3 regions of the Kosakonia calanthes genome follow, and region 3 is predicted to be linked to each of the others. Evidence: predicted binding sites of a transcription regulator. Region 3 holds the regulator's gene; each other region holds the start of a gene.
The links. Region 3 encodes CRP, which controls carbon source genes, mostly activating them, when cyclic AMP is high. Its sites were predicted from a motif close to ATGTGANNNNNNTCACAT; they were not measured.
Positions count from the first base shown of each region.

Region 1: a site for CRP is predicted at 1,517-1,534, ahead of hpt (hypoxanthine phosphoribosyltransferase). Genes of this name have one in related genera too.
Region 2: a site for CRP is predicted at 2,066-2,083, ahead of AAEY27_RS07695 (mannitol dehydrogenase family protein). Genes of this name have one in related genera too.

Region 1 covers NZ_CP151800.1:3,841,436-3,844,717, forward strand. The annotation lists gene AAEY27_RS18070 (ABC transporter ATP-binding protein) at 1-55, opposite strand, end outside; gene can (carbonate dehydratase) at 163-825, shown strand; gene hpt (hypoxanthine phosphoribosyltransferase) at 853-1,389, opposite strand; gene AAEY27_RS18085 (glucose/quinate/shikimate family membrane-bound PQQ-dependent dehydrogenase) at 1,595-3,282, shown strand, end outside.
Region 2 covers NZ_CP151800.1:1,645,400-1,648,681, forward strand. The annotation lists gene AAEY27_RS07690 (CobW family GTP-binding protein) at 1-390, opposite strand, end outside; gene AAEY27_RS07695 (mannitol dehydrogenase family protein) at 508-1,974, opposite strand; gene uxuA (mannonate dehydratase) at 2,182-3,282, shown strand, end outside.
Region 3 covers NZ_CP151800.1:457,287-460,568, forward strand. The annotation lists gene AAEY27_RS01920 (YccS/YhfK family putative transporter) at 1-1,238, opposite strand, end outside; gene crp (cAMP-activated global transcriptional regulator CRP) at 1,287-1,919, opposite strand; gene AAEY27_RS01930 (OsmC family protein) at 2,232-2,636, shown strand; gene AAEY27_RS01935 (phosphoribulokinase) at 2,664-3,282, opposite strand, start outside.

The sequences.
Region 1 (3,282 bases), 1.4 Mb from region 3:
GAACGCCGCCCGGGTAGGTTTTTTTAAGCTGCTCAAGCTCCAGTGCAATGGTCATGAATTATCACTTACCTATTTTCTTACACTCGATGTGTGGTTTAAAAAGACGGAGAGTTGACCTATATTAGCGCCACGCACTAATTTGGTTACAGGTCGTTAACCTCTATGAAAGACATAGATACACTCATCAGCAATAATGCACTATGGTCAAAAATGCTGGTGGAAGAAGATCCAGGATTCTTCGAAACACTTGCGCAAGCCCAGAAGCCGCGCTTTCTCTGGATTGGATGCTCCGACTCCCGCGTTCCCGCTGAGCGCCTTACCGGGCTCGAACCGGGCGAACTGTTTGTTCACCGCAACGTGGCTAACCTCGTCATCCATACCGACCTGAACTGCCTGTCGGTTGTGCAGTATGCCGTTGATGTGCTGGAAGTTGAACACATCATTATCTGCGGTCACTACGGCTGTGGCGGTGTGCAAGCCGCGGTTGAAAACCCGGAACTGGGGCTTATCGACAACTGGCTGCTGCACATTCGCGATATCTGGTTTAAACATAGCTCGCTGCTTGGCGAAATGCCGCCAGAACGCCGTCTTGATACCCTTTGCGAATTGAACGTGATGGAGCAGGTCTACAACTTGGGCCACTCGACGATCATGCAATCCGCCTGGAAACGTGGTCAGAAAGTGACGATCCACGGCTGGGCTTACGGTATTCACGACGGTCTGCTTCGCAACCTGGATGTCACCGCCACCAACCGCGAATCGCTGGAACAGCGCTATCGGCAAGGCGTTTCCAATCTGAGCCAGAAGCACAGCAACCACAAATAATTATCGGGGCCAATGGCCCCGATTTTTTTATTCGTCCAGCATCACTACTTTGCCGACATACGGCAGATGGCGATAACGCTGCGCGTAATCAATGCCGTAACCCACCACAAACTCATCCGGAATGGAAAAGCCGATAAATTCGACAGGAACGTCCACTTCGCGACGGGACGGTTTATCCAGCAGGGTGCAAATCGCCAGTGATTTCGGCTCACGCAGGCTGAGGATTTCACGCACTTTCGACAGCGTATTGCCAGAGTCGATAATGTCTTCGACGATCAACACGTCTTTGCCGCGGATATCTTCATCAAGATCTTTGAGGATTTTCACATCGCGGGTGGTCGACATGCCGCTGCCGTAGCTGGAGGCGGTCATAAAATCGACTTCATGGGAAACCTGCACTTCACGACACAGGTCGGCCATAAACATAAATGAGCCGCGTAACAGCCCCACCAGCACCATTTCGCTGCCGCTATCTTTGTAACGCTCAGTGATTTGACGGCCCAATTCGGCGACGCGCGCGTTGATCTCCGCTTCCGGGATCATCACTTCAACTTTGTGTTTCATTTAACTAACCATATGGTTTTAATGGTAAATCATTCAATACCGTTGACATAAACCGGTGATTGAAACGCAAGGCGTGCAGTATACCAGTAAAACGATTTCTGGTGGGCATTGCGCAATAAAGCTCTATTTGTGATGACGATCACAGTTGTTAACATCTATACTTAGTTGCTATCAAAATATTAACAAACTGATGAGTGTCTTTTTTATGGCAGAAACTAAAACTCAACGGTCGCGGCTACTTATTACGCTGACGACGCTGTTTGCAGCCTTTTGCGGGCTGTATCTTTTAATCGGTGGAGTCTGGCTTATTTCCATTGGCGGCTCCTGGTACTACCCCATCGCCGGTCTGGTGATGCTGGGTGTCACATGGTTACTCTGGAAAGGAAAACGCACCGCGCTTTGGTTGTATGCCGCGCTGCTGCTCGCCACCATGATTTGGGGCGTCTGGGAAGTTGGCTTCGACTTCTGGGCGCTGACGCCGCGAAGCGATATTCTCGTCTTCTTCGGTATCTGGTTGATTCTGCCGTTTGTCTGGCGTCGACTGATTGTCCCGTCCAGCGGCGCAGTCGCTGCGCTGGTGGTTGCCCTGCTGATCAGCGGCGGCATTCTCACCTGGGCAGGCTTTAACGATCCGCAAGAAGTTAACGGCACGCTGAGCGCCGATGCCACTGCGGCAGCGCCGATTTCCCAGGTTGCCGACAGCGACTGGCCTGCCTACGGTCGTAACCAGGAAGGCCAGCGTTACTCCCCGCTTAAGCAAATCAACGCCGATAACGTTAAAAACCTGAAAGAAGCCTGGGTGTTCCGTACCGGTGATCTGAAATTGCCGACCGATCCGGGTGAAATCACCAATGAAGTGACCCCCATTAAAGTCGGCGACACCTTATTCCTCTGTACGGCGCACCAGCGCTTGTTCGCACTCGACGCGGCGACCGGCAAAGAGAAGTGGCATTTCGACCCGCAGCTCAATGCGAACCCGAGCTTCCAGCACGTGACTTGCCGTGGTGTTTCCTACCATGAAGCCACCGCAGAAAACGCCAGCCCGGATGTGGTGGCGAACTGCCCGCGTCGCATTATTCTGCCGGTGAACGATGGCCGTCTGTTTGCAGTTAACGCAGATAACGGCAAGCTGTGCGACGGCTTTGCCAACAAAGGCGTTCTGAACCTGCAAACCAACATGCCGGTGACCACGCCGGGCATGTACGAACCGACGTCTCCGCCGATTGTCACCGACAAAGTGATTATTATTGCGGGTGCAGTGACGGATAACTTCTCTACCCGTGAACCGTCCGGTGTGATTCGTGGTTTCGATATCAATACAGGCGAGCTGCTGTGGGCCTTCGATCCGGGCGCGAAAGATCCTAACGCTATCCCGTCGGATGAACACCACTTCACCCTTAACTCGCCGAACTCCTGGGCTCCTGCGGCGTATGACGCGAAGCTGGATATCGTTTATCTGCCGATGGGCGTAACAACGCCGGATATCTGGGGCGGTAACCGCACACCCGAGCAGGAGCGTTTCGCCAGTTCCATCGTTGCGCTGAATGCCACCACCGGTAAGCTGGTCTGGAATTATCAGACCGTACACCACGACCTGTGGGATATGGATATGCCGTCTCAGCCGACGCTGGCGGATATCAATGTCAATGGCAAAACCGTACCGGTCATTTACGCCCCGGCGAAAACCGGCAACATCTTTGTGCTGGATCGCCGTAACGGTGAACTGGTGGTGCCAGCGCCGGAAAAACCGGTACCGCAGGGTGCGGCGAAAGGCGATTACGTCACCAAAACGCAGCCCTTCTCTGACCTGAGTTTCCGTCCGAAGAAAGATCTGAGCGGTGCGGATATGTGGGGCGCGACCATGTTCGACCAACTGGTCTGCCGCGTGATGTT
Region 2 (3,282 bases), 1.2 Mb from region 3:
ATCTAATAGCTGGCGTGGATCGAGCAGGCAGAGCGTCGCGCGCAGATCAATCCACGGTTCGTACACCGCGGCGTTAAGCATATCGAGGATCTGTTTGGGATGGCCCAGCCCGGTCGGTTCAATCAACAGGCGGTCAGGTTTGCCCTTGCGCAGCAACGTATTCAGGCCGACCTGCATCGGCAGGCCATTCACGCAGCACATGCAGCCACCGGGAATCTCTTTGAGCAGCGCGCCGCTGTCGGCCAGCAAGGCGCCATCAATCCCGATTTCACCAAACTCATTGACCAGCACCGCCCATTTTTCCTGCGGATCTTTATTGGCCAGCAAATGCAAAATGGAGGTGGTTTTGCCGCTTCCGAGAAAGCCAGTGATGAGGTTGGTTTTGGTCACAAGGACTCCAGGCGTCTTAATAATGAGAATAACGCACAATCCTGGCTAAAAAAGGTGAAAAAGAGAAGGGGGCGGACGGTGCATAGCATTTACCGCCCGCGTTAAGCGCAGCAATTGTTAATTGTTCAGCGCACTTTTTACAGCACCGTGCGCGCCGTTGGCCTCAATGCTTTGCCATGCCGCGCTGACGGCATCAACAAATGCCGGGTTGAGCGGCAAGTCGTTGCCGAAAATTTCCTTCAGCGCCAGCAGGGCGGTAACGCGCTCTTCACTGCTGCTGGTTTCAACAATGGCGTGGATTTTATCCGCCAGCGGATCGCGGATATCAATCGGCTGGCCAGCATCGTCGACGCCGCTGACATAACGCATCCAGCCGGCAATGCCCAGCGCCAGCAGCGGCCAGTGGCTTTCCCGCGCTAAATGCACGCGAATCCCTTCCAACATGCGCTGCGGAAGCTTCTGGCTGCCATCCATGGCGATTTGCCATGTCCGGTGTTTCAGCGCCGGATTCGCGAAACGCTCAATCAGGCTATCGGCATAGGCGGTGAGATCGACTCCGGTGATGCGCAGTGTAGGCGCTTGCTCGTCGAGCATCAGGCGGCGCGCGGCTTCGCGAAACGCGTCGTCTTGCATGCAGTCGTTGATATGCGCAAAACCAGCCAGATACCCTAAATACGCCAGAAACGAGTGGCTGCCGTTGAGCATGCGTAATTTCATCTGCTCCCAGGGCTGCACATCCTGCACCAGTTGCGCGCCTGCGGCTTCCCACTCCGGGCGCCCGGCGACAAAATTGTCTTCAATTACCCACTGAATAAACGGCTCACAGCTGATGGCACACGGGTCAGAGACACCAAGTACCTCACCAATTTCCTCAAGGGATTCTTGCGTCGCCGCAGGCACTATGCGATCCACCATCGTTGCCGGGAAGCTGACGTGTTTTTCTATCCACTGCGCCAATTCCGGGGAGCTCGTTTGCGCCATGCCCAGCACGGCGTTTTTCACCACGTGACCGTTGTCCGGAATGTTATCGCAGGAGAGCACGGTAAAGGGAGGCAACCCGCGTTCACGGCGGCGATGCAGCGCTTCCACCAAAATGCCCGGCGCAGAGTGGGGTTCTTGCGGGTGCTGAAGATCGTGGGCAATGCGCGGCTGGTTCAGATCGAGTTTGCCACTGGCAGGATCAATGCAATAACCCTTTTCGGTGATGGTCAGCGAAACGATCGCCACTTGCGGTTCGCAGAACTTTTCAATTATTGCGGGCAATGAATCGAGTTTGGCGTTCAAACATTCGTTGACTGCGCCAATAATGATGGGTTGGTTACCGTTCGCGCCTTTTTCCAACACGGTATACAGGTGATTTTGCTCGCGTAATTGCGACATCAGCACATCGCCGCTGAACAGGCTGATTTCACAAATACCCCAGTCACCGCCTTTCGCGTTCAGCACCCGATCGGTCAACAGCGCCTGATGCGCGCGATGGAATGCGCCAAAGCCGAAGTGCACAATTCGCGAACGCAGAAGGGCGCGATCATACTGAGGTTGTTGCACCGTTGCCGGAAGCGTTACGGAGGCAATTGTTTTCATCTCTATACACCTGATTAACCAATAATTAACAACATGCAGTGTAAAGTTATATGACAGCAAAAAGAATTGGTATGCCGTAAATATCCGGGGAATGTGAGCTGGATCAATCATTGTTGCGGCAGGATTTGACCATCAATAATTAGCATGTATGGTAGTCGTCAATGTATTATCTGTATTGGTATAACAACTTTTTTTGAGGAAAAAGCGATGGAACAAACCTGGCGTTGGTATGGACCGAATGATCCGGTATCTCTTGATGATGTACGTCAGGCAGGCGCGACAGGCGTCGTGACCGCACTGCACCACATTCCGAACGGTCAGGTTTGGCCGGTTGAGGAGATCAAAGCACGCCAGGCGCTGCTGGCAGAAAAAGGGCTCACCTGGTCAGTGGTGGAAAGCATCCCGGTTCATGAAGAGATTAAAACCCACTCCGGGCAGTATGAAACGTGGATTGCCAACTACCAGCAAAGCATTCGCAACCTGGCGACCTGCGGCATCGACACCGTCTGCTACAACTTTATGCCGATCCTCGACTGGACGCGTACCGACCTTGAATATGAACTGCCGGATGGCTCGAAAGCGCTGCGTTTTGACCAGATCGCTTTCGCGGCGTTCGAGCTGCATATCCTGAAACGCAAAGGCGCACAAGCCGATTACAGCGAAGAAGAGCAGCGTCAAGCGCAGGCGTATTTTAATGCCATGAGCGCGGCTGAAATTGAAAAGCTAACGCGCAATATCATCGCTGGCCTGCCGGGTGCGGAAGAGGGCTACACGCTGGATCAGTTCCGTGCGCGTCTGGCGGAGTATGATGGCATCGACAAAGCGCAACTGCGCGAGAACATGGCCTATTTCCTGCGCGCCATTGTGGCGGTTGCCGAAGAAGTGGGCGTGCGCCTGGCGGTACACCCGGATGATCCACCGCGTCCAATCCTTGGCCTGCCACGTATCGTTTCTACCCTTGAAGATATGCAGTGGCTGAAAGAGGCGGTGGACAGCGTTAATAACGGTTTCACCATGTGCACCGGTTCTTATGGCGTGCGTGCCGATAACGATTTGGTGCGCATGATTGAGACTTTCGGCGACCGTATTCACTTTACGCACCTGCGTTCAACGTGCCGCGAAGATAACCCGAAAACTTTCCACGAAGCCGCGCATCTGCAAGGCGATGTCGATATGGTTTCTGTGGTTGCCGCCATCCTGACCGAAGAGCAGCGCCGTAAGAAAGCGGGCGATTTGCGTCCGATTCCATTCCGCCCGGATCACGGTCACCAAATGTTGGACGATCTGCGTAAGAAAACGAACCCAGGG
Region 3 (3,282 bases):
TGGACAATGCGCACCCGCGTCGCGCCATAACCGTTTTGCGTCACAAACATCACCGTCATCATGATCCAATACGGCTTCGGCAAGTTCAGGGCGCTGCCCATTAGGCTTGCGATACTGAGCATTACGCTGATGCGCGCGGCATTGCGCAGGGCGGCAGATTTTAGCGACAGATAACTTCTCAGCGCCGGGAAAAGCGGTAAACGGCGCTGCTTCTCGGCCATCAGATCGCGAATATAGAGCGGGCGCTGCGTACGCAGTACGCGGGCGATACGGCTGAAATGCCAGGCGCAAAACTGCCCGACCGGGTTGTCCGGGTGCTGACGGGCGATTTTTTCCAGCGCGCCGATTTGTTTCTCCATGGTGAAACGCGTCGGGTAGCGGTGATAAAGAATGTCATCCGCCAGCACGCGCAGGCGAGCGGCGACGGTTTGCGCATTCCAGCGAATAACCTGCTCGGCGTGGGTTTGCTCGACCAGTTTTTGCACTTCAGCAGGCTGATGCAAACTGACGGAGATATGCTCCTGCAAATCCAGCGCAACCTGAAAGACGCGCAGCAGGCGTTTGTAATCATTGTTTTTATTGGCCGCCAGCATGTGCAACTGCTGGTAGCACTGGCTTATTAAATCTACCGCTTTTTGCTGGCGGGCCAGCAGCGGCGGCAAGGCTTTTTCTGGGTCTGCGTGCTGGGTCAGCAGGCTATATTTTGCCTCGCAATAATCGGCCAGTTGCCGGTAGAGCAAACTGAGCGATTCGCGCAACGGCTGCTCGCGCCACATCCAAAACCAGAACCAGTTAAACAGCCCGTACCAGAGCGTACCCAGCGCGTAAATCAGTAGCGGCTCCCACACCGGCATATTCCCGGCGAGGCTCAACGTAAAGATAGAGGCAATCAGCGAGGCCGGTAATAAACGCCCATGCAGCGCGCTGATTTCCCCCGTTACGCCGAGCAGCAACGTCAGCACGGTCAGGATCAACGGCAAGGGAAAATCGTCGGCAAGCAGTAGTTGAACGGCCAGGCTACAGCCCGCAAACAGCGAGCCGCCAATAATCAGGCGTTTGAAAAAACGTTTGTGGGGTGTATCAAGACCGGCAATGTTGCAGCAGGCGGGAACGAGGGAGAACAGCAGACCTTGTTGTAAATGGCCGACCAGCAAACCAATCGCCACAGGCAAACACAACACCAGCGTTTGTCGCAGTGCGTAGTTGATCTCGGGGTGATAAATCAGCCTGCGCCACATGGGGAAAGAAAAACGGCGCACCGGATAAGCGATGCGCCGTTTTGCAGATTAACGTGTTCCGTAGACGACGATGGTTTTGCCGTGGGCGGAGATCAGGTTTTGATCTTCAAGCATTTTCAGAATGCGACCGACTGTTTCACGGGAGCAACCGACGATCTGACCAATTTCCTGACGCGTAATTTTAATTTGCATGCCGTCAGGGTGGGTCATTGCGTCCGGCTGTTTCGCCAGATTCAACAGCGTTTGCGCAATGCGGCCTGTAACGTCCAGGAACGCCAGGTTGCCGACTTTCTCCGAAGTCACCTGCAGGCGACGCGCCATTTGCGCGGAGAGACGCATCAGAATATCCGGGTTAACCTGGATCAACTGACGGAATTTTTTGTAGGAAATTTCGGCTACTTCACAGGCGGTCTTGGCGCGTACCCAGGCACTGCGCTCCTGACCTTCTTCGAACAGGCCCAGTTCACCGATAAAATCGCCCTGGTTGAGGTAAGAGAGGATCATCTCTTTACCTTCTTCATCCTTGATGAGCACTGCCACTGAGCCTTTGACGATGTAATACAACGTTTCCGCTTTTTCACCTTGGTGAATAAGCGTGCTCTTCGACGGGTACTTATGAATATGGCAATGAGACAAGAACCATTCGAGAGTCGGGTCTGTTTGCGGTTTGCCAAGCACCATGCGCGGTTATCCTCTGTTATAAGCTGGCTCCAGAAGCCGGGCGTAAGGGAACCCTGTTTCTGGGGTTGCAATCAAAGCTTCCCAAATCCCGGGAAGTGGACCGTCAGCGTCATCTGCGGCCTCTAATGTATGATGTCCTTTGCGTACATGCGTAACGTCAATGTATCTCTGTAGCATCCAGACTGTTTTAGCATAGCTTTTAACGCCTGTCTCCTGGTGTCTCGCTTCAGCATGACGCAGGTCGCCTTCCGTTGCGGCTTTTCTTATGTGCGCGTAATCTGTAAAGAAAATTGCAACTCCGGAGTGATGAAAATGCAGGCACGTGTGAAATGGGTTGAAGGGTTAACGTTCCTTGGTGAGTCCGCTTCTGGTCACCAAATTCTGATGGACGGCAACTCTGGCGACAAAGCGCCAAGCCCAATGGAAATGGTTCTGATGGCCGCAGGCGGGTGCAGCGCAATCGACGTGGTGTCGATCCTGCAAAAAGGGCGTCATAACGTCACCGACTGCGAAGTGAAACTGACCTCAGAGCGCCGTGAAGAAGCGCCGCGCCTGTTTACCCATATTAATCTGCACTTCGTCGTCACCGGTAACGCATTGAAAGATGCCGCCGTTTCTCGCGCGGTTGATCTGTCGGCAGAGAAATATTGCTCTGTGGCGCTGATGCTGGAAAAAGCGGTGAATATCACCCACTCCTACGAAGTGATCGAAGCCTGATTACGCAGCCCGGCGGCGCAGTCCGGGCTATATAATCTTTTTCCCTTCCATCAGCCGTTGTACCAGCGGCGTCATGATCAGTTCCATCGCCAACCCCATTTTGCCGCCTGGCACCACCAGCGTATCCATATGCGAGATGAATGAACCTTGCAACATTGCGAGCAACCACGGGTAGTCGATCCCTTCTAAATTGCGGAAGTGAATAACAACAAAGCTTTCATCCAGTGAAGGAATGCCTTTCGCGGCAAACGGGTTGGAGGTATCAACCGTCGGCACGCGCTGAAAGTTGATATGGGTGCGCGAAAACTGCGGCGTAATAAAGTTGATGTAGTCTTCCATCGACCGCACCACGGAATCCATCACCGCTTCACGGGAGTGTCCGCGCTCGCTGGTGTCGCGAATGAGTTTCTGGATCCACTCAAGGTTAACGATCGGCACCACGCCGACCAGCAAATCGACATAGCGCGCAACGTCATGCTGCGGTGTCACCACGCCGCCGTGCAGCCCTTCATAAAACAGCACATCGGTCGGTTCCGGCAACGGTTGCCAGGGCGTAAAAGTGCCCGGCACCTGGTTCCAGGGGACGGCTTCATCGTAAGTGTGCAGGTATTTGCGCGCCTGGCCCTGGCCGGTTTGGCCGTAGTCG